DNA from 3 places in the Paenibacillus donghaensis genome. Region 1 is predicted to be linked to each of the others. Evidence: predicted binding sites of a transcription regulator. Region 1 holds the regulator's gene; each other region holds the start of a gene.
The links. The regulator LexA, encoded in region 1, represses DNA repair genes until DNA is damaged. The targets are predictions, from matches to a motif close to CGAACATATGTTCG.

Region 1 (9,964 bases):
GATATAAAACCTCTCCCATCATTTACCTTTATATAGTAATATGACATTAAAGGAGCTGAGGTTTTGAAAAAAGCAATCATAGGGCTAGTGGCTGGCATGCTGATCGGATCGGCGGGAATGGCAGCTGCTGCGACAACTCAAACCGTCCAGGCTGTATTCGCTAAATTCACACTTTCTGTGGATGGCCAGAAGCAAACGCTGAAGAATGACCCGCTTGTCTATAAAGGCACGACATACTTGCCAGTCCGTGAGGTGGCCGAAATGACCGGCTACGGACTGGAGTATGATAACACGAAAAAATCAATTGATCTCAAATCGAAAGGAACTGCCACTGCGAAGATTCCCGAAAACTGGATTTCTCTCGATGAACTCAAAAACCTGAACGTCACAATAACAGGAAACTTGACCGACACAATGGTCTTAAAGACAGAATCAAAATCTTTAGAAATCCCATTGCCTGTGCAAAAAAAGGGGCTATACACTGCCAAGACTGAATCTGGAAACATAGAATTGAACTTTAGTGAATCCGGTACACAGATCAATTTAGACAGTCTGTTGTCTGCCGGACTTATTCAATAATTGCCTTCCCCCGGCTTTGAACGAATAATTGGCTGACTACAGTCGCAACAACGCGCCCGAGATTGTTGGGCGTTATTTTTATTTCGTGGAACTGCCCCCGGTTAACCCTTCCACTATCGTCTTTGCTCCGATAAGGTATGATATCAATGTCTGCTCCGCTTGTCGCAGTAAAAGACACCATGGGGTTATAAGCAGCTACATTTAGCTGCTCAATCTGTACGATTCTGATGTCCATTCTGATACCTCCAAATAAAAAAGCACCCACTTATAGGTGCTTTAAGCATTTAAATAGCATTAGAACTGTCTTGCGTTAATATTGAGGTTATACCTTGCTCCGTCACTGTTGTAAACATATACTTCCCAATTACCAGTAATTCCACCTGCCGGAATATCCTGAACGAAATTAAAGGTTTGTTGCGCTCCACCATTCAACTTATAGTTGTAAAATTCTGACCCATCACGCTTAATATTTACGTAAACTGGGGACGATGCATTATTTCTAACCCAAATGTTAAGTTGATCACCATTTCCTTTTCCTGTTGTAAACGAACTATTAAAGGCCGTGGCACCCGTATGAGTAACATCTTTAATAAAAATTGCATCCATTGGATAAAAAATTGTTTCATCAATGTTTTTTGTTCTAATGTGTACTAAATCTTGTACAGCATCATTTGTTATTGTGGATACTGAAGATTGTTGAGAAGGAGTTTCATTGACCACTTCAGATGCAACTGCAACGGAAGTGAGTGTCAACATGGCTGTTGCAAGAATAGCTGTCAACATTTTTTTCTTGTTCATAAAGTAATTTCTCCTATAAATATGGTTTTTTTTCCTGAAAAATTAATAGTATATTGTTCCTCTGATATAAAAGTTACAATATTTTCATAATAATTACTTTATATTAATTATATATAATTTATCATTATATTAATTTATCCATTTGAGTTGAGTTGGTTTTTCATCTTTGGTTAGACAGAAACTCAGCAAGAGACGAAGAGAATGAGCCCCTCGTGCTCTTTTCCGCGCATCACCACACAAACACGTGTTCCTGCATTCGAGGCCTGAGAACGGCTCACAGAAGGTCGTTTTCGGACATAAAAAAAGCACCCGAAGGTGCTATTTTAGCCAGTCACGAATTTCTTTTAAACCCTGATATGCCTTCGCCCAAGTGCTGTTTGATTCAAGGAACTCATGTCCCTTCATCGTAACGTTGCAATTATTTAGAAATACAATCGTTGCTGCTATTCCAACATTATCGATGTACCCTTCTTGCTTAATAATTTTCGCAACCTGTACAAATTCTTCCCGTGTTAAACCCAAGTCCTCAGCTTTTGGGACAGCCTCAACCAATAGAACAGTAATTATAGGGAATCAACGAGCGGAAGCAGCTCATTCAAATGCTGAATTTCGTAGTCCGGCTGAATGTCCGGATTCGCTTCCTTGGAGTTTCTGTTAATCCAGACGGTTGTCAAACCGGCTGCCAGACCGCCGCGGATATCAGTAGTCAGCTTGTCCCCAACCATAACCCCTTGCTCTGGATCGATCTCCAGCAGTCCAAGCGCGTGGAGGAAGATCTCCTTATCCGGCTTGCCTTTGCCGAAACTGCCTGAAATGACAATATGGTCAAAAAAAGGCACCAGTTCAGGCACACCATCCAGCTTCTCCTGCTGCAGCGCAGGACAACCGTTGGTCAGCAGCAACAGCTTCACTTTGCCCTGAAGCTGTTCAAGCACATGAAGAGTTTCTTCATAGATATACGGACGGCTGCGTCGTTCAGCCGCAAAACGTTCGGCTAACTCGGCTGCCAGCACCTCATCCTTAACACCCATGGCTTCCAGTCCGCGCCGCCACGATTCCTTGCGGTAGACCGGGGCCAGCTGCTCCATCATTCGGAACTCTGGCTGCTCACCGGCTGTGAAATTTCCCCATAAGGCTTCAAATGGATTAATTCCGATCATCTGAGTGAACGGAAAGGTCTCATAGGACTCATACAGACTTCTGGCTTCCCGGCGGACTGCTGTCTCCAGCTCCAGGGGGTCCAGGGCAATTCCCGCAGCCTCACAGGTAGTGCGGAAGGCCTCATCAATACTCCGGTCATCCCAGAGCAGTGTATCATCAAGGTCAAATAGTACGGCCGAAATTGGCATTGCAGTTCTCCCTCTCCCTAAGAGCGTGTCTTCAAACCTCGTTTGAAGACACCTCCCAGCTGGACTAATTATTATTCGTGTTCTACTGCAACGTTGTTGTGCTTCGCAAAAGCCTCAAGACGTTCCCCGATCGCAACCGTATCGTATCGGTTAAAGAATCTGGAGAATACCCAGCGGCTGCGTTTGTTCTTATACTTAATGGAAACGGCGCTGCGGGAGAGCGTAATCATCTCGATATCGGCAGCAGCCCACGAACGCTCACGGCTGAATTTGATAGTGGACAGCTTGGTCTTGTCAACCTTCAAATAAGGACGGCGGAAATACATCAGGGCTGCCAGCAGGAAATACAGCACAACCCCCAGCCAATTGGCCAATATGCCGCTTCCTTTGTTCTGATCAATCGAGCCGACTACCCAGAACATGATTCCCAGCAATACGAGTACGAACGGGAATACAATGTTACGGCCTTTGAAAATATCACTTTTCTTGACCGAGCTGGATGTGGTGGCATAAATGGAATCCTTGCCTTGCTTCTTTCTCTGCTTGTTGATCTGCTGTGTGTTGCGTTGAACCATTCTTTCCCAAGAACGGGCCATGTAAGTTCCCCCTAGTCATTCTATAATATCTGTGAAAAGGAACAAGGATTAATGCAACAGATCCTTGCCGCCTTGTCCATCCTCATCCTTATCCACAATCTCTATCGTCTCCAGCTGGTTGCGGAAGTTATTGCGGATATTGCCAAGATAAATCTCGCGGAGCTTGGCGCGTTCGGCCACTTCCTCTTCGTTTAGGCCGCCGTTCTTATGCTTGCGTGCCAATTCGTTGATTCGCGCGACCAGTTCATCTATATTCAATGTGGTTCCCCTCCTAAATAATTTCATTCTAACTGTGCCATGAGAAAAAGAGCTTGTCAAGGTCTACTCCCTTGCAAGCTCTCGATGGATGGATATACGGTTATACTGAGGTCAGTAAACAGGTAAAGCTATAACTTCTCCAGCTTGGATCTCACTGCCTTGAATACCATTATGCATTCTTATTCCTTCTATATATACAGCCGTCTTCATACCGGCCGGTTTATTCTCCAGTGCAATGTTCCAAAGCGTATCACCCCGTTCAACGACGATCATTTTCTCTTGTCTCAATGAGGCTACCGATCCAGCAAATACATTGCCAACTACGGTGAAACCCGAAATGATAAGTACAAATACCAGTGCAAATTTAAACAGCTTGTCCTGTGTGAACAGTCCTGAGAAGGCTTGATTCCAGATTGCCGCGAAATTAGCAGTCTTACTGCTGCCACCAGCAGTGTGTGCAGTTGTTTTAGCGTTAGTTTCATTACTTTTATCATAGATGCTGACATAGGTACTGTATTTCAACATAATAATCATCCTCCAAACACTTGTTCTTACTTTCGAAAATAATATAACACGAACATGTGTTTTGTTCAATAGTTTTTTTCGAACAATTGTTCCCTTTATTTAAATAGATTATGAGAACAGGTTAGAACTTATGTTTGTACGAACGGAAGTTCTATGTTATACTTTTCCCAAACATTACTATATGGGGTTGATTCCGATGTCAAAGATTTCGAGTCGTCAGCTGGCGATCCTGGAATTCATACGTAACGAAGTCCGCAGCAAGGGTTATCCGCCTTCCGTCAGAGAAATCGGCGAAGCGGTTGGCCTTGCCTCCAGTTCCACCGTACACGGTCACCTGGACCGACTGGAGAAGAAAGGTCTGATCCGCCGGGACCCAACCAAACCCCGCGCTATTGAGCTGCTGGGCCAGGATGATTCCGAGAATGCACATCAATTCGCACATACGGTAACGCGCGTTCCTGTTGTAGGCAAGGTCACTGCCGGAGTACCTATCACAGCTACAGAGAATATTGAGGACTACTTCCCGCTTCCTACTCATTATGTTGGTGACAATAAAGTGTTTATGTTGTCCGTTCTGGGCGACAGCATGGTGGACGCCGGCATTATGAACGGCGATTATGTAATCGTCCGCCAGCAGCAGACCGCTGACAATGGCGATATCGTCGTTGCCATGACTGAAGAAGATGAAGCAACTGTTAAGACCTTTTATAAGGAACGCGATCATATCCGCCTGCAGCCGGAGAATCCGGCCTACGAGCCTTTGCGACTGAACCGGGTTACCATTCTTGGCCGCGTCATTGGATTGTTCCGCGACATTCATTAATCTCCGCACTATGATCACGGTACCAAGTTATTCCCTCTTCCTTTATATTCCAGGCTGCTCCGCATCTTCGCGGGGCAGTTTTTTTATTATCCTTTATGAATCACCATTCAGAACAAATGTTCGCATTGCTTGTTTTTGGCATAATGATTAACGTCCGCCCTGCCGCCTACATATTCTGTATTAAAAAGGAGCATCCTTCCTTATGCCCAACTACCGCATTATCGTGGATCTTTCACAACGCATGTTATACCTGCTGGATGACGATATCGTCGTCAGAGGGTTCCCCATCGGCATCGGCAAGATGTTAACCCAATCCCCTGTCGGGGATTACACCATTATCAACAAGCAGCGTAACCCTGGGGGACCTTTTGGCGCCTTCTGGATGGGCCTGTCCAAACCTCACTATGGGATTCATGGCACCAATGACCCTTCTTCTATCGGCAAAGAGGTGTCGCACGGCTGTATTCGGATGTTTAACGCCGATGTGCTTGCCCTGCAGGCTCTAGTGCCGATTGGCACCAGGGTTACCATTCGACAGTAGATAATCAACCATCCATAAGGTCAGCGCAACAGTAAACACCTCCGCAGATCGTAGCTCACGATTCACGGAGGTGTTATTTCTCAATATGCAATAAAACTCATCGTTTCTGGTAGACAAACATATGTTAGGGTAAGAAGCAGGAGGTGGACACTCATGTTAATGGTGCTTGTATGGGTATTTGCGGGGGCCGGTATTCTCATGCTGCTGGCTGCAGCGGGCTTAAAGCTGGTATATATGTATCCTGTTACTGATGTCAATAAGCTGATTGTGGCCGCAGAATCGCTATTGCCTTGCGTGATCCCGGCGTAACACCCTAAAAACAGTGATTGCCTCACAAGACGCTTTAGAATAACTTCCCAGGAATGAACCCACACCATAATGGGGAACAACGGACCGGATTTATTTATTATTTTTCTATATGTTCTCTCGTTAACAGGGTACATCCCTTCCTTAATCTTGTTTGCCATACCACTCCGGATCAAAATCCAGCTCCAGTGCTTTGCCCAGTTCTACTTCAATTTAATAGTCAATTTGTCCGTTACGGTATCGAAAACAAGCTCCTTCTCGCTGGTCCACCTGCCCTTCTGCAGTCCCAGTACCTCTTCAGGAGTCAGCGGGTTGTCATGAATCGGTAGCGTATAGGTATACTGCTGGCCGACAAGCTTGCTCATCCACAGTCCGCTGCAGTCCTTCTGATAAAATTCAAAGACATACGAGGTGTCAATCATCACGAACCTGTGGTACTTCACAACTATACTTTCCGACCGTTCCGGGGAAGGCAAAAAAACATACTGATTGCCTATAAAGCTAAACACTAGATACGAGCCTGCGAGAACAATCAGGAGTACTGGAATGGAATAGAACACCGCAGCCCGTTTCCGCAGCAGCAACATTATCCCAATAACAACAAACAGATTGAAGGCTACAATATAGAACATTGGCGGTGCCACATACGGAACAGGATAAATTTCCTGCATACGCAGCACATACAACAACAAATCCGTCAGAAGCAGGATCACCAGCAAGATTAGAGCTTTATTATAATGAATCTTCTGTACTTCCGGCATATCATCACCCCTGATTAACGTTACGCTAATCATAATGGGCGCGATCCAGGGAATAAAGAGAAACTAATCCTCAGTTATTTCCTGTTATATGAGGCTTCTACATTATTGCAGCGAAGAAACATGAGGCTTTTAGGGTTTATTTTTGCAGTTCATTTTGCTTTTGCTGCAGCAGCTTGTCATATTCGCCCTGATATTGCCTTAATTTATTCTTCAGCGGTGTACTGTAAGGCTCCAGCTTTAACATAGAACGCGTGGTCAAAATATTGTTTACGACTGCATTGATTTTGGCGTCAATCGCATTGATGCGGATCTTGGCTGCTGCAATTGCCGGATTAGGCGTCACTATCTGCATCGGATCGATAATAGCCGGATCTGGCCGGTCAGACGTTGAACCCGAAGGTTTGCTTCGCTCTTCAAAATTTATCGTTTTGTCGGCAACCGTTACATCGAATCCGGCCAGTTCACCGATCGCACGCACAGGAGCGTAACTTTTCCCGTCAATCACAATGGCCGGATCGGCCAGCTTTTTCCCGTATATAGTTACAATAAATTCAGCCTGGATCTTTTTTCCGATTAGTGATACAGATGAACCCAGGGCCTCAGCACTGATCAACAGCAGCACTGCGGCGACAAATCCTGCTACGATTTTTTTCATTGATTCTTCTCTCCCCGCATAGTACATTACCTTTATTTTAGCACTTCACAGCACTATTTAGGAAATGAAAGGATATGCAGGACAGGCTGCCAGAGCAGAATAGCCCCCACTTACGGACAAATGCTCCTGCTTGCTATAAATTTAAGTCGTCGGAATCAGCGGATTCGAAGCGGGTGCGGATTTCACGGTTTTTGGCATAAATGTAGAGGTCGAGCGCTACAATGCCTCTGCGTGCAAGCTTGATCACCAGCACGATAATATAAATCGTCACCCCTACCGAAACCAGCCAGAGCACCAATAACAAAGGATGAAACAAATTGAACATAAAGATACCATTCTGCAAAATAAGCTCTCCCCTCTTCAAAACGAAAAAAATAGATCGTCCCCGTTTGGAACAATCTGTTAATTATAGAAGAAAGCTATATAGGTGTAAAACGATATTGTCACACCAGACAACAAAAAAAGCCTCTCAGCAGCAGGGCTTTTGGTTACAGCTCTTTAATTTCCTTCAATGCAGAAACAATACTGTCCTTCAGGTAGACATGTTTCTCAGGCAACACTACTTCTTGCGCTCCGCTGACTTCAACCCCTTGTAAACGTGCCTCTTGCTCCACCGCTTCCACATAAGTCATACTGTTGTCTTCCACATTAACCCGGATATTATGTACATCCAGCAGATCCAGCGTTAACGTCGCATTTGAGTTCTCCATCCTAATCACAGCTCCTTAGTTATTTTCTTTCATTGTGTCATATGATGTGAGAATTTGCTAGAGTTAATATCTGAACCTGGGTAGCTTCAACTAAAAAAGTAAGGTATCAATCCAAGCTTAACCAGCATATGGTCTATAAAGATGAGGAGGAGGGGTATTATGTCTGACGGATTTGTTGCTCGGTCTCTGGAAGAGACCAGCTTTTGGTCAAGAATTATGAAAGAACACTCCCTTTTTTTAGGATTGGGTTTCCGAGCGGAAGATACTGTCCTGATTAAAGAAGCCAATCACTTTTATCGGATTTTCGAAGACATTGAACGGCGGGTTCATTCTTTCTCCCTTGATGTAGACCCTGTAACGATTCAACAATTTAATCAGGAGGTCCATACAGCAGTATGTCACATTTGGGCGTTTAAAAGAAAAGTACTTGGTTTGATTCTATCTTGTAAGCTCCCTGGACAAACGAATTTCCCACTTTTAGTGGATCATGTAAGTAGAGAAGCTAACTATTTCAGGAATCGATTGGAAGAGTTAAACCAAGGCAAATTAGAGCCTTTATATGATGCGATTATTGATGAAAATGTATTTTTCTTAAGGATTATGGCCGACCATGCCAAATTCATAGGTCATCTGTTAGATCCTTCAGAACGGAAACTTGTTGAGCAGGCCCGAGAATTCAGTCAAGATTTTGATCAATTATTATTTCAGGCTAGAGATATCGAATCGATGAGACCTCAATCGCAAACCGGTCCAATCTTAAACCAGTTTCTCGATCAAAATAGGGTATCGGTAAAATCACTAAGGGATTTCAAAAAAACTGCTCGGGATTTAATCGATCAATGTAGAATTAAAAGCATCATACATCCGCTGCTTGCAGATCATGTTTTCCGCGAAGCAGAGAGATTTTTGGAGATTATTGATATGTTCGAAAACTCTTTAACTGGGAAAGGAAATAACTCTATGATCCACCATTAACACTATCTCGGTTCCACGGGTTGGGAACTAGAAATTGTTCAACCAAGTTCATCTGGTCTCGTTGGAGTTCATAATTTTTTTACATACATCATGGCCTTTTGTGCTGTTAATAACACGTCACCCCTGAAAGGACAATAACCCCGTCAGGCACGAAGCCAGATGGGGTTATTTTATGTATGCTCTAAACTCAAAAAGACTCGAACGAACCAGATACTTTATATCTCTTGAACATATCCCTTTCTCCCTAATCCATCAAACTATATATAACCTCTTGGACTGCAAAAACACTAGGATTAACGATCACCTTACTAATAATTATAAATAACTGAACGGGGTTACTTATTCCAACATCTACTACGTTCCAGTTTGAAGTTGTAGACTTATCAAGTCCATATTTTTCTATCAACCTATCTTTTGTTCCGCTATCCATTCCGTTTCTTGCCTCAATGTAACCTGGAATCAAGAGTAAAAATACAAATAAAACCATGAGGACAGCTATATATTTTTTCTTCATTTCACCTCTCCCCTCTATGTAATGCTCAAACAATCACACCTACGAAATATGGATAACAAAGCTCACTTCAAACTATACACATAAGGCAATAATATGGTTTAATTGTGGCGAAAAGCGCCAAACCAGTCCAGACTATAAGGAATGCAGGTAATTACGATCTCGATAGGATCATTATATTTCATTTGGAACATTATGTAAATGAACTCTATATCACTGAATTGTTCTAATGTGCACTCCCTTGCAACAGTATTGTGAAATATTATTCTTTAACAAGTCGCTTTCATCATTGCCATCTAAAATTAGTGTTGTTAGACAAGCAAACCCCCTTCAGATACATTTGAAGGGGGTTTCTAAATACTATTTTTTCTCGTTGATAACGAATAGAACACCTGTGAGAATTAGGATAGAGCCGATCCAAAACGTTAAACCTATATTCTCTCCTAGAATAAGCCATCCAAGTAATGTTCCAACCAGGGGTTGAAAAAAGAAAAATATTCCTCCACTTGAAGCATTAAGCATTTGTAATCCACGATTCCAAAGTAGAAATCCACCTGCTGTTGAAACAATACCCAAA
Region 2 (9,964 bases), 1.8 Mb from region 1:
GGATCTAAGCAGTTACGAGCACGGACAGCAGATCATACGGCTGGCCGGACTGAATCTCAAAGAAAACAGTTCAGGAAAGAAAAAAGGCAAGTCCAGCATTACCAAACGTGGACGTGCAAGGCTAAGAGCCCTGCTGTTCCGGGCGGTCATGCCCATGGTAGCGAAGAACGCGGAGTTCAAGGCGCTGCACCAGTACTTTACGACACGAAGTCAAAATCCATTGAAGAAAAAGCAATCCCTTGTGGCGTTATGCGGAAAACTTATACGCGTCCTGCATACACTCGGTACGAAGCGAATTCCGTACGACGCTAACGACGTGTTAGGGCCGGTACGTCTGGCCCAGCTACAGATGGCAGCTTAAGAAAAGACCAGACTCTTTTTGCTCATTGAAGTAGGAATGACCAAAGACAAAAGAAGCACGGAGCAGCCGCAGGAATCAATTCCATAAGGGCAACGACCCTGTAAAGGAGCAAGAAACGGCGTCCACCTCTTGAGAGGCAGAACGAAGGAATGTAAGGGCAAAGACCCCGCGTGACATGGGAGGGTAAGCCGTCAAGAGACAGGTGTGGATATCCAAAGTGCGATTACAGAATGTATCTTTGGGTTGGGGATAACTCCCCCACTCTCTATTCCCGCCACCGGCTCTTCCAGAAAATAATGTCATCCTTACATGACTATTCCAACTCTCAATCTGTCAATGAATGAAAACCTGAGAACGAGTGAGCAAATAAGAGTAAATATTAATTTATAGTGGGAGGAGTTATAAGCCCGCTACTGGCGAATATCTATCTGCATCCGCTGGACCTAGCCATGACCGAAAGAGGGCACCGCCTCGTGCGTTACGCGGACGACTTTGTCATTTGTTGCAAAACCCAAAAAGGGGCGGAACGCGTGCGGAGAATTGTCGTTAAACTGCTGGAAAAGGAACAGGGGCTAAAAGTACATCCGGAAAAAGACACGAATCGTGAATAGCAAACGAGAAAGATTTGTCTTTTTGGGCCACGAGTTCAAGCCCGGCAAGTATGTAGGACCGACACCGAAAGCCGTGGAGAAGTTTAAGGAACGGGTAAAAGAAATCACGCGAAGAAACCAAACGGTGGATATCGAGCAACTGGTGAAGAAGAAATTGAATCCGTACCTACATGGATGGGGGAACTATTTCGGAATTGGAGATGTAAAGAAGCGATTTCAAGGATGGGATGCATGGATACGGAGGCGACTTCGAATGGTCCAACTGCGAAGCTGGAAAAAGATACGAAAGCTGCATCGGGAATTGAGACGCAGGGGCTGGGACAATGAATTGCCGGGTCTGCGGATGACGGCCTGGCGCAGCTCCCACTCGACCTACGCTCAGTATGCCATGCCCAATACGTGGTTTGAGGAAATAAAACTTTGCAGTCTGACGGAGATTTACAATAACCTTCATCCCCAGAGGGGATAACTGTCGGAAGAGCCGTATGCGATGACCCGCACGTTTATGTAGTACATCCAGATAATACTCATAATTAGGATTGCCCAGCACACAATCTTCATTAGTTATACATTCGCTTCAAATCCGGCTATGATTTTCTAGTGCTTGAATATATTTAACGGGATGCTGGATTAAGCCGTGTATTTTATGAAGCAAGGAAATCCGCGAGGTAGAAGAAACTCATACTGTTAAATAGATTTTTTATTAGAATGATTGTTACTACTTAGGTCCCTCTGAGGATGTAGAATGCTACACTAGAGATTTCAGAGAAATTAGATGCAAAAGTGCATTTAATTTCAGCTGGAATTCCTGTTATTGGGCAAATAAGTGCGAATCTGCAACTATTTTCGAGTAAAACGATTGTTTAAGGCTCAGAATCCGAAATTAGATGCGTTTTCGCACTTATTTGCTCTAAAACAGAAAAAATCTTCTAATTAGATGCAGATTCGCAACTAATTCGGTGGATTGGACTTATGTGGCGATCAGACTTTGATGCTCCTATCCTATTGGGTCCTAAGTAGTAACGAATGATTACATAAATAAAGATGCCCCGATCTCCGGGGCGTCTTTATTTATTGAAGTACATATTTACCTGAAGCAGTATACTTATTTGTTTTTGAATTCCAGGTGAAAATTCCTTCTGCTGTATCCCAACCACCTTCTGGTTTATAATCCTTCCAATTTTGATGTATTCGGCCTTTGTTATCAATCTCAACTCCAACATCAGCTATTAATTCAATTTTTTTATTAAGCGTTCCATCTTGCAGGCGATAAACGAATAACTGGGTGTTAGAGGGGAGATATTCCACTGTAAGGGCAACATGTTTTTCTTTTGCTGAGACAGAGAAAATCTTTAATCCCACCTCATCTTCTTCATATTCACCTATTCCCGTATTGATCAAGACAACAACACCCTTGGAGTTAACAAGGAAGAAATTCCCTGATTTTGTAAGGATGAAATTTTCATTTTTTTGGTCATTATTAAGATCTACTGTTTTGATAATCTTAATTACTTCTTTTGGATACTTTTTAAGTAAAATATCTTTTGGATCTTGAGATTGGGCATTAATTATACTCGTAAATGAGTTCAGAAAGAATATTGCACCAACAACCAATGTAATGATTTTTTTCATAAAATAAATTCACCTCATTTTTCTGTGTGTATTGTTATTCGTATGCTACGCCATTGGCTCAACCTTGCTTAAATGAAAAGAGTTAATCACCCTCTCCCGTTTTATCTTATAAGGGCTCTATATCTTAGAAACAATTGGTAATAATTGCTTTATATATCTTTTCGTCTACTTCAATCAGACTCTTTTTACCATCTTTAAACTGGATTGCTAGAACATGAGTCCCTTTGCTTTTGGCAGACAAACCAGCTAATAAGCCGACAGGTCCAAGTAAGAATCCCCCCACTAATCCCCGCCCTACAGCACTTGTAGCACTCTTGGAGTGAGTCTCATTCATTACTTCATATTCTTCTACTGTGTTCTTATCGAGATTGATCGTCTTCATGAATCCAATAGATAGTGAAACTTGACCAAATACAATCACCAGTGCTTTACCTTTATAATCACCAGCTATTACCTTGTTTTTAGCTGCCATAATTATTCCTCCTGTTAATGATTTGCAAAATTAACTCTATCAGAATAAGGTAAATTATACTATGTAGTTTGTACGGGAAAATTGATAAAGAGCTATTGGGGGGATGTCTACAGAATTCAAAAGGCGGAATCGCTACGGGGAAAACAAAGGATTGGGCAAGGGACAATAGAAATCCTCGAACAGGCAATGATTTTGATATAGATTCTGTCTATACTTTTAACGAACGAAAAAAGCACAGGTTATCGCAATAACAAAAAGGACGGCTATAACAATCCAAGTTAACCAATGGTTTGGGTTTAGTGTCCAGCCTATTCCTGAATTTTTGTGAACAAATAGTTTAGTCTTCCAGAAGCCATACCTTATCCCTGCTTTCATACCCCAGTCAACCTAAAGTGCCAGCGAGGGGTCAATTAAACCAGTTTAATTTAAACCCAGCCACAACAAATAATACGATCCATCCCCACAACATGAGTAGACGAAATGGCCGAGGGATAATTAAATATTCGGAATACAGTTTATTGAGTATTTTCAAAGAAATCCCTCCTTTTTTTATCCATAATATCACAAAAACAATCAAATTATAAGTTTGCAAGCCAGCTTGATGTATAATGGAATATATTTCTTATTAATCCCAACCGGAGGGATGGACAATCATAATCCTATTGCTCATATTTCTGCTCGTTGCTCTGATCACAGGGCTGGGTTTGTACATGACATGGCATCAGAAGCGGAGAAGGGCAGGGCTGGGGATATCGCAGATGCTGCTGTCTGTCGTGCTGTATGTGCCGTTGATCTCCGTTTTTAGCAGTCTGGACGGAAGTGTAACCTCGCTCGTCGTTTGTTTGTTTTTATTCTGCGGTGGTTTGGTGATCCTGATTTCCAGCCGATTCAGCTGAGTCTCTTCTGCTAGCAGATCATCCTATCCGCAGGCCTACCAGCCTGCCAAGCCCAAGCATTGGGCAGTCCATTCGCTCACCCTGGAAGGGAAATTCACCTCTATTGCCGGGCAGACAGACACTCAATATTAAGGTACAGACTGGTGGCAAAAAACCTAAGCATATCCAGAACGTAAATGCCGTAGCGATTATTTCTGTTGAAATCAGTATAAGCTGGCTGATTTCGTGTAACATAGAATGTCATGGTATACTTGCAGGGAATGCAGGTTGACGATGGATCTGATCTGTTAATGAGAGGAGATGATGTTGTGAGCGAATGGGCGAAAAAAATAGCCGGCGTATTTATTAACAACGAAACCCGAAGAACAGAAATTCAGCAGCCCTTGAGTGAGCTGTTGATTGAACTGAAAAGCGAACAGGGAATCCGTGAAGCAAGTGTTGAACTGGTCAGTGAATTTCCGCTGGTATGGAATGTTATAATTAATGGCAAGCAAGCGAAGATTAGTGAAGAAGATGTGGCGCTGGCCCAGCGATTGTATGATGAGCCTTATGAGAAGACATTCACCGATCCCAAGCGGGATGTCAATGATGTGCTTAAAGAATTGCTGATGAATAGATTCAAATAGAGAAGCGGGACGAAATCGGCCTTGATGCTGCAATGGCATACAAAGGCCGGTTTATTTGTGTTGCAGCAATTGCTCACAGCTCGAAGTAATCCTCTTTAGGCTCCTGCAGCAGGATGGTGAAGGTTTCTGTGGCATGATCCACCTCAATCGTCTCGATGCCGACAAAATCAGGGACGTCGGGGTGTACGGCGTCAACCTTGTAATTCGGATGGGTCATCAATAACTGAATGAGCTGAATGGCGTCCATGATGCTAATGCTCCCCCCAATAACTAATCCGTTTAGATCTTCATACCGGTATTATTCCCGCAGCAATTGGCGTTTATGTGTGGTCTTGGATTCCGCTCTCCCCATTACGGCCAGTAATTGTCCCTGGAGAATCCGTCTTTGGATCTGGTCAATTCGCTGCAGAGCGAGTTCTACAGGCACCTGAAATTCTGCCGCCACTTGTTGGATGGCCTCTTCTCTAAGCTCAGGTAAGGGCATACGGGAGATCATGGAATAAGGCATCGCCGCATACAGAATGAAACGCTCTGATTCGTCTTCCTGAGAGCTTGTGAATCGCTCAGGCATCAGGGTGTCTTCTCCGGCATGGCGAAGCAGGTGGCATAACTCGTGAAGGAATTCCAGCCGTTGCAGGGAAGATGGAAGGCGGTTGTCGATAAACATGCTGTACATTCCGGCAGAGGCCTCGATACACTTGCTTCTTACATCGAGATAATGAACCCAGATGTTCAGACGGTCGGAAATATAACTGATATTAATCTGTGAAGGCTGGTTAAGGTGCATTCGCTTATACAGGTCTTCTGTCCATTTCTCCAGCACGGTCATTTGATAGTAGGATTGCACATAAACACCTCTTTATAGGATCGTATGTTCGTATTTAGGGCTAAAAGAAAAGCCCGAAGGCTATGTAAAAAATATAAGAAATTATATGTTCCACACTATAATTTATCCTTCTATTTCTCGCAGAAACGGATGCCGCCTCTTGCAGAGGACGGCGATGCCGTTTCTTCTTGAGAAAAGACAAATAAGGGGAGGAGGCAGCTCTACCGCTGCCTCATGTTGGAACAATGTGGGAACTGATGTTCCTGTTTACCTAGCATAAAGCAATTAAACGCGAATATCAAGTGTTTTTCCCAGATTCGGATCTACACTCGAACCAAGCAGCTCTACAAGGTTCTGGCCTTGTGTCTGTGCTTGATCCTTGGCAATATTCAGTACCTGCAGCTGAGCAGACTGCGCCAAGGAAGCCTGGCTCATGGCCATGGATAATGCAGCAATGTCCATTTCGCACCTCCCTTTATACTTATCGACGCTCTCCGCGGCAATGATTAGGTGAAGGACAGTTCTTTACCATTTTGCCCAATCGGCAGAACGCCCTGTTACATATTCTGTGCTGTAGTCAATATTACCTGAGGAGGAATTGAACATGGGTGCAGAATATGGTTGTGGTTGTGGAAATAACGTGGGTGGCGTAGGTCATGGTCCAATCTGTCCGGTAGTAAGTCCTTTTACTTCGACAGGTGCAATTCTGGTTCTCTTTATCCTGCTGGTTATCATCACTAAAGCCTGTTTGTTCTAGACAACAACAATGCCCTTATCCGGCTTCTGCCGGATGGGGGCATTGGTCTCATCTGCGTAACATTGGGCAGTAGTCCAAGCTACTTGAACATAAATTCCACACGCGTACCATCGGCATAATCCTCCAGCTGGTTGCCTACCCAGCTTCCTGCACCGCGGTTGTCGCTTGGGATTATGTATTTGATGTCAGCGCCTGCGCCGCCTTCGCTGCACATGGCCATGGGCCATTCGTCGCGGTCATAGCCTTTTTTGGTGGGGATGCCCTTCAGTGATTCGTTCCGGTTTATCTCAGCCTGATCCCGGTCAATGGTACAAATCGGGGAGTGTCCGCTGCGGATAGCTTCCTTAATGTGCTTGGCGGTTTCAGGATAACGTTCAGCAGGGAAATTGAGGCGGACAAGCTCCCCGCCGGAAGGGCCGGAGGGAATACCCGGAATTTGGTTGCCTTCAGTAATATAGGTGAATAAGGCCAGCAATGCGGTAATGATGAGGCTGATGATCCATTTCTTGTGTTTGGCTTTCATATCTGTTCCTCCTTGGTGTCCACAACAAAAGCCCCGGAGCTCCGGGGCTTTCATCCCTGTCTATATTTGTTCGCGGTAGCTGATGTTATTGGCAAGCTTCTCGTTTCGAACCGCTGTGCGCAAGATGTCCTTCACTTCCTGGACCTTGCGGATTCTGCGGAACAGCAGCTCCGGGGAGGAGGCATCATCCGAAAATACGGTCAGTGTTCCTATACCGAGCATACGCTCGGCGATGGACTGGCCCACAGAGAAATCATTGACGCGCAGCAGCTCGATTTCTTCGATGTTTTTGCCGATTAATCCGGTCTTTACCATAATTCGCTGGCTTGTGAGGGTATACAAGGTTGTATTCAAACCTACCAGTCCTTTAAGGCGGTCCGAGATGCCGGCGGCTTTGCCTTCCCATAACACACTCTCCAGACTTCTGTCCTGGTTTGCCGCTGCCGGATGCCCCGGCGCCGCACCTGTGCTTGCTCCACATTCGCCGCAGAATTTGCTTCCTGAGCGGTACTCCGCACCGCAGGTTGTGCAATAAGGCATAGGCTCTCTTCCTCTCCTAACTACATATAGATTCAATATAACACGGCTCGACACAGATTTACATATATTTCATTTGACGATGAAGCGGTTTCGACATTATCCTGTTAGATGGGGTGATAGTACGATGAGAAAAAGTTTGTTTACAGGGTTGATTGTGCTGGTTATGGTTCTTAGTGCCTGCAGCAGCAATGAGCCCGAAGCCGCGATTCCTGCTTCAGATGACGAAGTTCAGGAAAGCGTAATGAATTTCTACAACGAGATATCCAGAATTGAACAATCAGGGAAGTCCTCTCTGGAGGATTTCAATGCCGCATTAAGCTCCTATTCAGCAGGTGAGGTATCCGCCAAACAGCTCAAGAAGGCGATTAAGCAATTTCAGAAGAATGCAGCCAATCTGACAGAGGAAACAGCGGATGTGGAGATCGTGAGCGGTCTGCCTGAGAATATCCGCAAGCTGCTGGTGGAGTCGATAATCGCTTTTCAGAGCGCCTACAGCTTGAAGGAGGAAGCCTCCAAAAGCGCAGATTCTCCGAATGTCAGTCCTGAGCAGTTCAACAAGATCATTGAGAATGCCGACGTGGCAATGCTGTTCGGAATCTCCAAGCTGAATGAGGCAAGGGTAGCCTCGGGATTAATTGAGCCGGATAGCACAACTACAACAGAGGGCGGCAGCGCGAACTAACGTTTATAAAAGAATACGGATAGGCCAGAACGCTGCACCTGATTCGGACAGCGTTTTTTTGCTGTGCCTATGTTGCTACAGGGGTATAAATACAGCAATGCAGCTCCTTGTTCTCATTGAGAGAGGCAAGGGAATTAATATCAAAAGCAGCTACCTGCTGCGTCTCCCGGAGCTTGAAGTGAACGCGGCTTATTTTCTTGAGCGCAATCTGATGCAGCTCCCACAGCGCGGCAAATTCTGCACTGTCCTCGGCCAGCTGCTGGACCAGGTGCTCAAACCAGGGATCACCGGGATGCTTGTCGTAATAGGTGCGGAACACGGCAACCGAATGTGCGGCGAATTCCTCCCAATTGATCAGCCGCTGGCGCAGGTCTTCATTCAGGAACAAAATACGCAGCATCACACGGTTTGGACCGGTCATGGCGGTGAAATTGGTCACAATCTCATCTGCTGCCGAATTCCAGGCCAGTACCTCCGACCGCTCATTGGTAATGAAGGAAGGGTAATGAAGCTGCTGGATAATAAGCTGCCATTGAGGCGCAAGTCCAGTAGTTGCTGAGGAAGAAGCTGCGCGTACGTTCGGGTTCCACAATTGAAGCAGATGGCTCTGCTCATCGTCCGATAGCTGCAGGGCATGACCTATGCTTTCTATAACTTCCCTTGAAGCGCTCACCTCCCGGCCTTGCTCCAGCCGGTGTAATAGGTTGCGCTCACCCCCGCCAGAATGGCGACCTCCTCCCGCCGCAATCCCGGTGTTCTCCGCTGGCCGTAGGAAGAATGAAAGCCGGCCTGCCCGGGCTGGAGCCGGTCTCTGCGCGAACGCAGGAAGCTGCCGAGTGTTTTTAAGCGGTTGTTCTCACTAATCATGTTTCTCCCCCCATCCTTAATGCTGCCGTTCCAAGCTTGTTACGCTCTATTTTAGTATACTCCTGCAGGGTTAGGCAAAATTGCAGCATATAGAACGTGAACTTAAGAATGTTATATTCGGAGTGGTCAGAAAGCCAGAGGCACCAGACTTTCTGACCACTTTACCGCATCATTCTTAAGTTCATCTTATAAAACGATGTTATTTTTTGCTATTGATTAAACCCAGCAGCTGCGGATATAATACAAACATATGTTCGTTATGAGCGGCATAACCTAAGGGTAGAAGGAGAGGATGGCATGAGCAAGAAGCTGGAGCTGAACGGACTTTGGGAAAGCAGCCGGATGATGCTTCCTGAGCACAAGGCCCGCATCTTGAGCGATGAGCGGGAGACGTTGCGCAAGGAGAAGCCGGTTCTGGATGAGCAGAAGCAGGAGGAGATTGAATGTACGCTGGCCTTATCTCTGCGTAGTCATGTGCGGGTAACGGTGGTCTTGTTTGACCCTTTTAAGGACGTGGAGGTAAGCGGATTTGTTACTTCCATTCATACCCATTCCCGGGAGTTCAAGCTGCAGTGGGCAGAGGAATGGAAGTGGATTGATGTGGATAACATCGTAGAGGCTTACATAGTTTAGAACAAGCGGTCAGTGAGGACAGTTATTTCACTTCGGGCTGTTCGCTTTTCTCATAAGCGATTAGGGTAACACTGGTGTTGCCGGTCAGCTCTGCGATCGCCGTTTCGGCGTTGCGGATGATTTCAAGCGCGTCTTCCTGTTCGCCAAATGCCGCCACCTTGTAGCTGTCGCTGTGTATATCCATCGTTGATCCCACCTTTCTGATTTATTTTTCCCTTTGCTGCCTAGGGGTATGCATACAAGCCGATCGGCGGGCGCTGCATTGAATATACCAGGGGGTGATTACATGCTGACTATGGAACAGGTGTGGAGACAGTCGGCGGACAGAATGGGTTCGCTGCACCCTGCGGTGCAAGCCGGAACGAAAGCACTTGTGCAGCGATGTTATGCGAGAGGAGTATCAGTCCTTATCACTCAGGGTATGCGCAGCATTGCAGAGCAGAATGCCTTATATGCCCAAGGCCGGACGAAACCTGGACCGATTGTTACCAATGCCCGGGGAGGCACCAGTTATCATAACTATGGTCTAGCTGTAGAT
Region 3 (9,964 bases), 1.6 Mb from region 1:
AAAACTTATACGCGTCCTGCATACACTCGGTACGAAGCGAATTCCGTACGACGCTAACGACGTGTTAGGGCCGGTACGTCTGGCCCAGCTACAGATGGCAGCTTAAGAAAAGACCAGACTCTTTTTGCTCATTGAAGTAGGAATCACCAAAGACAAAAGAAGCACGGAGCAGCCGCAGGAATCAATTCCATAAGGGCAACGACCCTGTAAAGGAGCAAGAAACGGCGTCCACCTCTTGAGAGGCAGAACGAAGGAATGTAAGGGCAAAGACCCCGCGTGACATGGGAGGGTAAGCCGTCAAGAGACAGGTGTGGATATCCAAAGTGCGATTACAGAATGTATCTTTGGGTTGGGGATAACTCCCCCACTCTCTATTCCCGCCACCGGCTCTTCCAGAAAATAATGTCATCCTTACATGACTATTCCAACTCTCAATCTGTCAATGAATGAAAACCTGAGAACGAGTGAGCAAACAAGAGAAAATATTAATTTATAGTGGGAGGAGTTTATTTTGAATGAACATTTTTATAATGGAGGTATAGCTCATGTCGTCTCTAAACCGTGCATCTATTGGCAAATTCGAGAAACTGCATCATGCTTACCTTACTAATGAAATGACATCTGAAGTAATGGACATCCAAGAACATTTCAAAGAACGTTTACGATTCTATGTGAAGAATCGTAAAACTAAGGAAATGAATGATGAAGATCTAAATGATATTGTTTCTAGAGCAATTGAATTAACTATCAAACAAGTCAAAGAAGATTCAATTGTAGAAAGTTTCATTGGTGCTGCTTTATCAAATGCAGATACAGCATTAAGTCAACATAAAAACTGTTTCTTCGGCAAATACCGTAGACAGATTAAGGGGGATCGCAACACTTATATTTTCAGAAGTGGGAGAATATTCCAAGAGGATGGCGGATTCAACTTTGATATCCAACAAGCTTTAGGCGCTAGTGATCATTATCTTCCGGAAATTGAAATGTTGAAGCAAGAAAAGGAGGAGATGTTAAAACAAGAAATTCATCGCATATGCGATGAAAGAACCAGTAAAATAATATTCCATTTCTACTTTGGATATTTAAGTGTTAAAGAAATCGGATCACTTCTAGGTATTAAGACAACTCATGTTTCAACACTCAAAAGACGAGGATTGAAACTTATAAAGAAACAACTATCCAACTATTTTGACAACTAGCTTAATGAACTTTTGCAACTATAAATTTTGAAAATAAATAATTCCTTATCCCTCCTTACGGAGGGATAAGAGGAATTATCTAAAGGAGATATATATTATGTTAAAGAATGCGAGTTATGATATATCGATAGCTCTCTCTTCAGAAGAATTATTGGAATTATTTTTTAATAAATCTGAAGTAAACTTCGATAGTAATTTAAAAAAACTTCTCTTCATTAGGGAATCTCATTTGAAACTAAAAATATATTTAGAACAACTTTTTAAAGAACTTTTATCTTATCTAGAGTTTCTAAAATTATGTGAAATGTCTTTTGAGGAAATATCAATGGATTTTGAATTAAACAGAATATTAAAATCTGTTGAGAAAAAGAGTATACCAAAGATCGCTTTTGAGTATTATCTAGTTCAAGCATTAAGAAGCCATCCATCATTTAAGTACAGTAAGAATAAAGATAATAGTCAACTTAAACTTTATCGCTTTATAAGTAGAGATATAACAGAGGATATTCACTTAAACCATTCATTAAAAGATAAATATAGTAATATGTTAAGCAAAATATTAGATACTCATGCTTTATTCGATATAAATAATCAAGACACTTATAAATCATTATCAACAAATCTGTTAGTTCAAAATACTCATAAAAGTGTAGACCTAAATTGGGATCAGGATAAAATAAAAATATACATCAATCCTTTAAATGATCAAATAAAAACAGAAACCATTCATTTATCAAACTCAGATATAGGGATAAAAAATACTATCCTTACCTTAGTATTAAGTAGCATACAAAGTGAATGTAAAGATTTTTTCTATGAAGAACTTGATTATTTACTTGCCTCAGATGCTAAAATAATAATTTCCACATTAATAAGTTGACTTGATTATTTTAGTGTTAAGTACATGGATTGAAATAGTTTTGTTACTTGATCCTACTCTCTTATGATTTAATTTCTTGTTCCTTACTTCTCATTCGTACAACATCAAAAAGCCGCACCATTCACTCTCAAAGGAATGGTGCGGCTTTCAATTTCCATTTTTAGACAATATTATTGAAACTTTTATTTATCTAAAGATAAAAAATAATTGGATGCTTGTCTTTTTTTCAGCTAAATGGTTCCTATTATAGTGAAGGGATAATTAAATTATGTTCTTCAATTTCAAATGAAGGAGGATTTTTGTGTTGGATTCTTCGTAATAAAAAAGATCGGTTTAGCATTTGCAGATGCTAACCGATCTTCACCCTGACGCTCTCAATGCTCAGGCTGTTATACGTATTATAACATAGCAGCCTGTGAAGATGAATCAACTTATTGATATGTTGGAGGACATTTCAAAATGCTTAGCTTTCCAAATTGGAAACCTCCAATAACAACTATACTATTCTATATAAGTTATTCTGAAAGCAGGTGGAACATGTCTATTATAAACCCAAAACATCTTGTAACAACTGACGATATGCTTTATTATCTTCATGAATATCATCCTTACTACTCTGACTCCTTCACAAAAGAGCGGAATCCTAATTACGATAAGGCATCAAAAATGATATTTAAGCTTAAATGTGGTGACCAGGATGCTCTTGATCATTTTATTCAAAAACTGGATAAATTGATTCCTCACGAAGTTTGCTTATCTTATGTGCCGTCTAGCGACTCTACCAAAACCAATTCTGGAATTTCGCGAGTTGCTCAAGCCCTCTCTAAATTGCATAATAGAATTGACGCTACTTCATGTTTAAAACGTGTTGTAAGCATTCCAAAGGCAGCGTATGGTGGCCCACGCTCAATCGAAGTCCATCTTTCGTCAATTAGGCTTCAAAATGCCAATCTGATTAACGGTAAAGATGTTGTCTTATTAGATGATATCACCACTTCAGGTAGCTCTTTCGAAGCTTGTAAGATTATTTTACAAAGAGCTCAGCCAAAAAGTATTACTTGTTTTGCTCTAGGAAAAACAACGAGGTGACCTATGTTTGATCCAAATATCGGAATTTTAACACTGCTACAATTAAAAGGTTGGGGACGTTCAGCTGTTCAGTTCATTTTAGATGAGTTCCCCAACGAACTAAATTCTTTAAGCGCTATTCAGAATGCCGTCAATTTTGCTCATAATTTAAATAGACGAGTTGCTTTCTCAAATGTTGAAGATATTAATGTTGCTTTTAACATTGCGAATCGTCAATTGGAATCTTGCCTGAAGAATGATATTTCCGTTATCGGATATAATGACAAAGCTTTTCCAATCCATCTAAAATCAATTTCCAAAGCACCCGTAATTTTATTTGTTAAAGGTGAGCTTAATCTACTGAACCAACCTTCTATAGCTGTAATCGGAACAAGAGACCCGTCTGAATATGGAGTTCTGTGTGCCAGACGCTTGGGCACTTTATTTTCCGAGGCTGGCTTTGTGGTTGTAAGTGGTTTAGCTAAAGGAATAGACGCAGCAGGTCATTGGGGGACTATTAGCGCCAGAGGTAATACTCTGGCTGTTCTTGCACAAGGACTAAATACTCCCATTTATCCAGCTGAAAATCGTGAGCTTGCTGCGAAAATTTTAGAACATCACGGGGCTTTGGTTAGTGAGTATCCACCGGAAACAAAGGCTGGGCGAAATATGTTTGTAGAACGCGATCGTATTCAAAGTGGCTTAAGTCATGGTGTCGCAGTTGTTGAAACCGATATAACGGGTGGAACTATGCATACAGTTGATTTTTGTATTCAACAGAGCAGAATTTTAGGATGCTTTGATCATCCTAATGAATTCTATAATGATAAGGCGAGAGGAAACAAAAAGCTTATTCAGGATGGAAAAGCTCTTCCTCTGGGAAGTACCCTTCAGTTGAATGAATTTTTGGATAAAGTTCGCAACCGATATAACGACGAACTAAATAGATCAGGACAACAATCCTCAAAAAATAAAAAGCCATATCCTGATGACGAACAAATAAGTTTCTTTTAGGACGTGATTAAGGTGATCCAAGCCGTGATATTTGATCTAGATCAAACCGTTGTTGATTCGCGATTACTCGCTCCATTAAGAATGGGTAAAAACAGAAATTGGAACATAGTGCAAAAAAGAATTCCCGAAATTCAATGTTATGATGGGATAATTGAGCTCATAACATCACTTAGGCAAAAAGGCCGAAAAGTAGCTATTGTAACTTCAAGCCCTCGAAAATCCTATGCAGAACATGTTTTGGTGAATTTCGGAATCAATGTTGATGCAATTATTGGTTACCATGACTCAAGTAAACATAAACCTCACCCGGATCCGCTATTAAAAGCCGCTAAACTATTAAACGTTAATCCTGTGGATATACTTGCTATAGGTGATGATCCGAAGGATGTTATTGCTGCAAAAGCTGCGGAAATGTATTCAGGGGCTGCTTTATGGGGGGCCCTAAATAAAAGAGAATTATTGAGTTCATCTCCCGACTTCACATTTTATAATGTTGAGGATATTTATAGATATATCTCTTAATAATATAAACAAAAGCAGTCATCACTGACTGCTTTTGCTATCTATAAACTTTATAAAAACGCCATTGGGGGATTATAAAATGGATGTAAAAATTATTCTTTACACTGAATATTTCCTTTTATCTTTATCTATTATATACTTTATTTTCAAAATTCATAAAACCAATATTATCATTGGTACTTTCGATGAACCTATCAAAGAATACATTTCTATATGGAATGCTTCAAACGAAGCTTCTCATGCCTTTGAGCCGTCTATGAAAAATAACGAGATGTATTTTTCAAAGGGGTACCATTTTGCATATAATAGACTAAATATTGACTATTTAACTATTGTGCTGGCACATTTAAAATATCAGAAAGAAAAAAAAGGTGTAGGTCTTGGTGTATCTGAACTAGTCTTCAAGTTGGTGCCTGTATTTGTATTGCTCGTTACAACAGTAACAACAAGCGTTTGGAATATATATAATTTATCAGAGAAATTCGCAAGTCAGATTGAAGATACAACGCAGAAAGTAACAAATTATAATAGTATCGCTGAAGCTGTAAAACAATTTTCTATGTCTAATGTTAATTTGTTAGGTGTGTTATTATTATTATTTATAATAGTTTATGTAATGACTCTAGGGGATATTTTCTCTAATGAAAAACGTACTTCTGAAGCTCAAAAAAGAATTAGCATTATTGAAGAAATAATAAAACATCGTAAGGTTGAAAGTAATTCTTTATATGCACAAGGGCAGCATTTGACAACAGAAAAGGACTTCAATGATGCTTTCCTACTCTGCATTCCTATTGAAGTTATTTTTAACAATCAAATATTTAATAAAGGATTTATTGAAGTTCATGAGGCAAACGATGTAACAATAAATAAAATAAAGTATAAAAAATCCGAATTCATTTTTAAAACATAGGTCGTTTTCATCTTATTAAATTATTAGCTAAATAGAAACTAAAAAAGGAAGACTGCATCTCTTAACGAGTTCAGTCTCTTTTAGATTTCCTAAATTCCAAAAAAATGTTTTTAATTCCCTTATTTGATAATTAGTCTTTTTTATTACATTGATGGTCTGGTTGTGAGATACTGATTCTAGCTTAGTTGTAATTCATTAAAGCATATTGTCAAAATTAAATAATATTCAGAATATTCTTTATTTCTATCCATTCTGATTGATTTCTGATTGTTCTAATCTCAATTCGTTGTTGCTGATAATCAGCTGTCATTATGATACCATGCAACACTCTATCATATTTTGGATAAAATACTTTTAACCATACTGGGCTATGATCCTCAATTGACTTAATTATCGAACCTTTTATCGATTGAAATTGAATCGTAGTAAGTTGAGGTTTTGTACGTAACACAGTACTATCTTTATCTAATATATTCCCAGCTGGTTTTTTCAACATTCCTTGTCCTCCTGAAAATTTGATCAGTAAGTCCATCATATCAATCAGTAAGATTATGTAGAAGACTATAGATAGTAATTCCCACCTTATAAAAGAACACTTGTTTGTATTATATTAGGAAGAACTTCTTTTATCAATACGTAACTCAGTAAAATCACTTCCTAAATGATAGTAAAGAGATAATTAATTAAGTAGTCGGGTTATTAAGTATACTAAACAAAGACTGTAACTCAATAAAGAGTATACAGTCTTTGTTTTAGCAGCAGCTTCTCCTATTGGATGGTTTTATATTATAGTATATTCAACTTTTTTTCAAAATATACATAATTCAATAGATCTCAGAGGGATATCTTAGTCATTCTATAAATATTTGACGAAAGCCAACACCATATGAACAGCACGTAACCTTTCTTATGCGCTGTTTGTTTAATTTTTCCACCAATTATAATAACCGTAAATTTAATTCACCATGGATTAACCTATCTGCTGTTTTACCTGTGTTTTTTCAATACCTACTCAAACACACTGAACCTGTAAATCACTTAAAGGTCATCCGTTGTCGACAAAACCTGCAACCAGGCTTCTCCTCACGCCGGAATTTAGATTTCGTCGGATTCAGAGCTTCGCCTACTGCATCAGTTCGTCCTCACTAAACTCAAGCGGATTAATGCAGAATTCACGGTGTATCCCTTTGTAATCGTTAAAAGGGGGCGTTGTGTCGAACATGTCTTTGTTCTTATAGCTTAGAACAGAATAACGGTATTTCGCAGCCGCCGCTTCACAGTACTATATCCCTTCAAAGTTCTACATTAGCAAGAAGACCGTTTCCAAACAGCAGTTAGGCTTCGCTGTCACTCTCCATATAGACGGAAGGGCCAATGACCTGGCTCATGGTAAGGCCTCGACGTTTACTGATCCAATGTAATCAGTGGCTCCTGCTGCGCGCTGAATTACCCACAGGAGTTTCAACAACTGCAACGACGCCAATGGTACTTTTGCCCGCCTAGCTTTTTTGCTAGAGTAGTAGAGAATCATCCAATATTACAAGGAATATTTTTTATTTACCCATATAATTCCTGATATTACAATCAGAGATGTGTTGAGCGCATCCAAAATTATGGATAGAAGGTGAGTATTTTGCGTTATTGGAAAAACGGTTCACAAGTTACAATAATTTTGATTCTTAGCTTTTTAGTCATTTTTAGTACTACGGATTCGATTTTCGCCGCTAGTACAGATCTCTCTGCAGTCAACAAGCCAACCTATTCAATCACTACACCTTACACGTACCCTTTGACACCCGATGATGCCCGGGACTGGCTGGAACTTTGGAAAAAAATAAATTCGACTACAAAGGTACTGGAGTTCTTAACGGTTCCAAGGGATGTTGCTCAGCACATGACCACTGAAGCCCTTATTGATACTATATTAACCTTTCCGCTTGCTACATATATTGGAGAATCACATGAAGATAAAGCTTCTGATGACACTAAGCGGATCGATGATTTTATTGGTAGGAATAGCGGCAGGGGCCTTTGCCACTTCACAACTTCAGGAGATAAAAGCATACTTGAACGGAGAACTGAAGGTAAGAGCGAATGGGCAAGTTGTCCCCTTGAAGGATGGCAACGGAAAAACGATTCTGCCTATTTCTTATAATGGCACCACTTATTTACCGGTAAGATCGGTATCCTCGCTGCTGGGGGTGGTGGTAAATTATGACCCGAGGCCAAAGAGGTCGTTATTGGTGAGCAGCAAACCGGCGTCCCGATTGGCAAGGAGGAATTCAATAACTCACTGTATTCCAAGGATTCAGCGCAAACTACACTTGGCGGCAAGGATTATGGAGAGGTATTGTACAGCGCTTCAGGTTCGAATATTAAGTACACTGCGCTCAGTCCAGAAGGCAAATATACGAAGCTAATTCTTCAATTTGCGGCAACCGGAGAAGAGGTAGAATCTCTTGAAATCACGGATAATGACAAGAATACATTACTCAAAAAGGTTGAAAAAATTTCTCCTTCGACTGGTATTCAGACGATCGAGGTGGGAATCTCTGGAGTGAGCAACATAGCCATAAATGTCAACCAGCCTTCAGATGGAGGTTTCTTTATTCCACTGACAACTTCCTACTACAAATAGAATATGCTCAGACTCACCTCATTCGGGATCGTATATTGAAGGGTTGTCTCTTAAGTGGACTTCTCATGGCAGAGACAGCTTTGCTTTAAATTAGGAAATGCGAATTCCCAGCATAACAGCGATTCTCATTATTGGGGGATCACTACTTTGCGTTCTTTAGAGAATGTGCTTTAAAGGATGTAGCTTTTAATCGCCGATGATGATCTGCACTTTCCACATGCGAGAGGCTTACTGTCTTTTTCTAAGGGTATCTTCGCTTTAAGAAAGCTTGTACCACACTGAGTCCCTTGGCTATAAATACTCCCACTACAGGTTCCATAACAAACTCCTAATCGTATTAGCTGGTAATCCTACATCGGTTCCAAACTCCATACTTCGCTTGTGATGCGGGGTCTGTTGCACTACCAGTTCAAACATAGTCATTGGGGACAGTGGGACTGTCATATCTTACATTGCTTCATTAATTTTGCTGACTGCATCCTGGTAACAATAACCTTCAAATCGAAGGCAACTTGAAGCGCTACCGCCGCTGTACTAATTCCTTTTGTATTATCTTCTGTACTTCGAAGAAGTTTAGTGAGTCCGCTCATAAACCATCCACTCATTGACAAAATACCCTCAATTTCGTTCGGCGCAAGACCGATAATTTTTTTAATGACTTGATTATTAAACATCAGTTTGTTTTCATGCGCTGCCCCATTTGGTGTGGTTGCTGTTTCATAGCCCATATCCCTCGTATCTCAACGAACTGCTTTATTCACGGTTTCTGTGATACTACTGTGAAGTCTCGGGTAGATGATTGTCCGTGTATTTCCATGAAACATGAAAGTGATCTTTTATAATCTGCCTGATGTTCTCTCGTCTCTTCCATGTTTCCTAATTCTTCACGTCCATCCCTCCTAGTTTTTTCATCGGAGTTATCCACATTTTTTCATTGTATAATTTCCTGTCAATAAAAAAAACACATTGTCTGTGACCTCGACAATGTGTTGTAAGTTTTAAACCATACTATTTCTAAAGAAAAGCTTTGTAAAAATCACCTAACTTTTCAACAGCTTCTTTAACCGGTTCAGGTCTGTCATATAAATCATAATGACTTGCACCTTCAACAATATACAAATTTTTATCTTTAGAGGCTGCTTTATTGTAGAGTTCATGACCATCTTTGTACGAACCGAATGCACCTTGTACACTACCAATAATGATTTGCAGAGGTTGAGTGAGTAGTTCCTCTGCCAGATGGAAGGCATCAAAACCAAGGACTGAACCAACACTAATGAAGTTTAGCTTATTCGGAGAATTAGGATTTTGCCCTCTTGGAGTTGTATAATAGTCAACTGCTTCTATAATATCTATATCTGTAATACCAGCTTGTTCTCTCTCCTCTTGATTTCTAGGTATCCAGTTCGTAATCATGGAGTCAGCACCACGGGCTTCTGCAGTGCGTTGTTGACCGATGGCTTCTAATAATTTGATCGGATCACCACTTTCTCGATTTACACGACCGATATTAGCACCGACGACTGTACCTACTGCTTTGATTCGATGCTCAGTCATTGCGGCATTTACTGCATAACCGCCTCCTGCGCAAACACCCAGTACGCCAATACGATTTTCATCTACATAATTAAGTGATGTCAAGTAATCAACGGCACAGCGAATATCTTCAACGCGTACAGATGGTTCTTCAATAAATCGAGGTACCCCTTCACTTTCTCCCTGATAAG

Region 2: the regulator LexA is predicted to act here: its motif matches at 5,463-5,476, upstream of B9T62_RS23430 (ImmA/IrrE family metallo-endopeptidase).
Region 3: the regulator LexA is predicted to act here: its motif matches at 6,189-6,202, upstream of B9T62_RS22965 (YolD-like family protein).

The regions. Positions count from the first base shown of each region.
Region 1 covers NZ_CP021780.1:3,348,180-3,358,143, forward strand. The annotation lists gene B9T62_RS14500 (stalk domain-containing protein) at 64-579, shown strand; gene B9T62_RS14505 (hypothetical protein) at 569-814, opposite strand; gene B9T62_RS14510 (hypothetical protein) at 874-1,377, opposite strand; gene B9T62_RS41785 (YjcQ family protein) at 1,696-1,929, opposite strand; gene B9T62_RS14520 (HAD family hydrolase) at 1,941-2,726, opposite strand; gene B9T62_RS14525 (hypothetical protein) at 2,798-3,322, opposite strand; gene B9T62_RS14530 (DUF896 domain-containing protein) at 3,371-3,580, opposite strand; gene B9T62_RS14535 (LysM peptidoglycan-binding domain-containing protein) at 3,692-4,105, opposite strand; gene lexA (transcriptional repressor LexA) at 4,302-4,928, shown strand; gene B9T62_RS14545 (L,D-transpeptidase) at 5,131-5,469, shown strand; gene B9T62_RS39085 (hypothetical protein) at 5,623-5,778, shown strand; gene B9T62_RS14550 (hypothetical protein) at 5,979-6,536, opposite strand; gene B9T62_RS14555 (stalk domain-containing protein) at 6,673-7,191, opposite strand; gene B9T62_RS14560 (hypothetical protein) at 7,325-7,534, opposite strand; gene B9T62_RS14565 (hypothetical protein) at 7,680-7,901, opposite strand; gene B9T62_RS14570 (DUF2935 domain-containing protein) at 8,061-8,876, shown strand; gene B9T62_RS14575 (hypothetical protein) at 9,121-9,390, opposite strand; gene B9T62_RS14580 (DMT family transporter) at 9,748-9,964, opposite strand, start outside.
Region 2 covers NZ_CP021780.1:5,110,028-5,119,991, reverse strand. The annotation lists partial or broken gene B9T62_RS23465 (IS110 family RNA-guided transposase) at 1-361, shown strand, start outside; gene B9T62_RS40875 (reverse transcriptase domain-containing protein) at 811-972, shown strand; gene B9T62_RS23455 (group II intron maturase-specific domain-containing protein) at 965-1,441, shown strand; gene B9T62_RS23450 (hypothetical protein) at 2,044-2,604, opposite strand; gene B9T62_RS23445 (hypothetical protein) at 2,729-3,076, opposite strand; gene B9T62_RS23440 (hypothetical protein) at 3,787-3,972, shown strand; gene B9T62_RS23435 (hypothetical protein) at 4,281-4,598, shown strand; gene B9T62_RS39415 (hypothetical protein) at 4,672-4,845, opposite strand; gene B9T62_RS23430 (ImmA/IrrE family metallo-endopeptidase) at 4,897-5,445, opposite strand; gene B9T62_RS23425 (YjfB family protein) at 5,710-5,886, opposite strand; gene B9T62_RS40870 (hypothetical protein) at 6,029-6,181, shown strand; gene B9T62_RS23420 (NucA/NucB deoxyribonuclease domain-containing protein) at 6,261-6,704, opposite strand; gene B9T62_RS23415 (PH domain-containing protein) at 6,765-7,244, opposite strand; gene B9T62_RS23410 (hypothetical protein) at 7,369-7,926, shown strand; gene B9T62_RS23405 (MmyB family transcriptional regulator) at 7,994-8,599, opposite strand; gene B9T62_RS40865 (helix-turn-helix domain-containing protein) at 8,596-8,793, opposite strand; gene B9T62_RS23400 (YolD-like family protein) at 9,091-9,426, shown strand; gene B9T62_RS40045 (hypothetical protein) at 9,449-9,610, opposite strand; gene B9T62_RS41325 (M15 family metallopeptidase) at 9,713-9,964, shown strand, end outside.
Region 3 covers NZ_CP021780.1:4,994,149-5,004,112, forward strand. The annotation lists gene B9T62_RS22930 (IS110 family RNA-guided transposase) at 1-106, shown strand, start outside; gene B9T62_RS22935 (sigma-70 family RNA polymerase sigma factor) at 546-1,202, shown strand; gene B9T62_RS22940 (hypothetical protein) at 1,300-2,082, shown strand; gene B9T62_RS22945 (phosphoribosyltransferase) at 2,620-3,171, shown strand; gene B9T62_RS22950 (DNA-processing protein DprA) at 3,175-4,164, shown strand; gene B9T62_RS22955 (HAD family hydrolase) at 4,177-4,686, shown strand; gene B9T62_RS22960 (hypothetical protein) at 4,766-5,599, shown strand; gene B9T62_RS22965 (YolD-like family protein) at 5,814-6,095, opposite strand; gene B9T62_RS22970 (hypothetical protein) at 7,233-7,754, shown strand; gene B9T62_RS22975 (hypothetical protein) at 7,950-8,237, shown strand; gene B9T62_RS22980 (Asp23/Gls24 family envelope stress response protein) at 8,678-8,965, opposite strand; gene B9T62_RS22985 (alpha/beta hydrolase) at 9,252-9,964, opposite strand, start outside.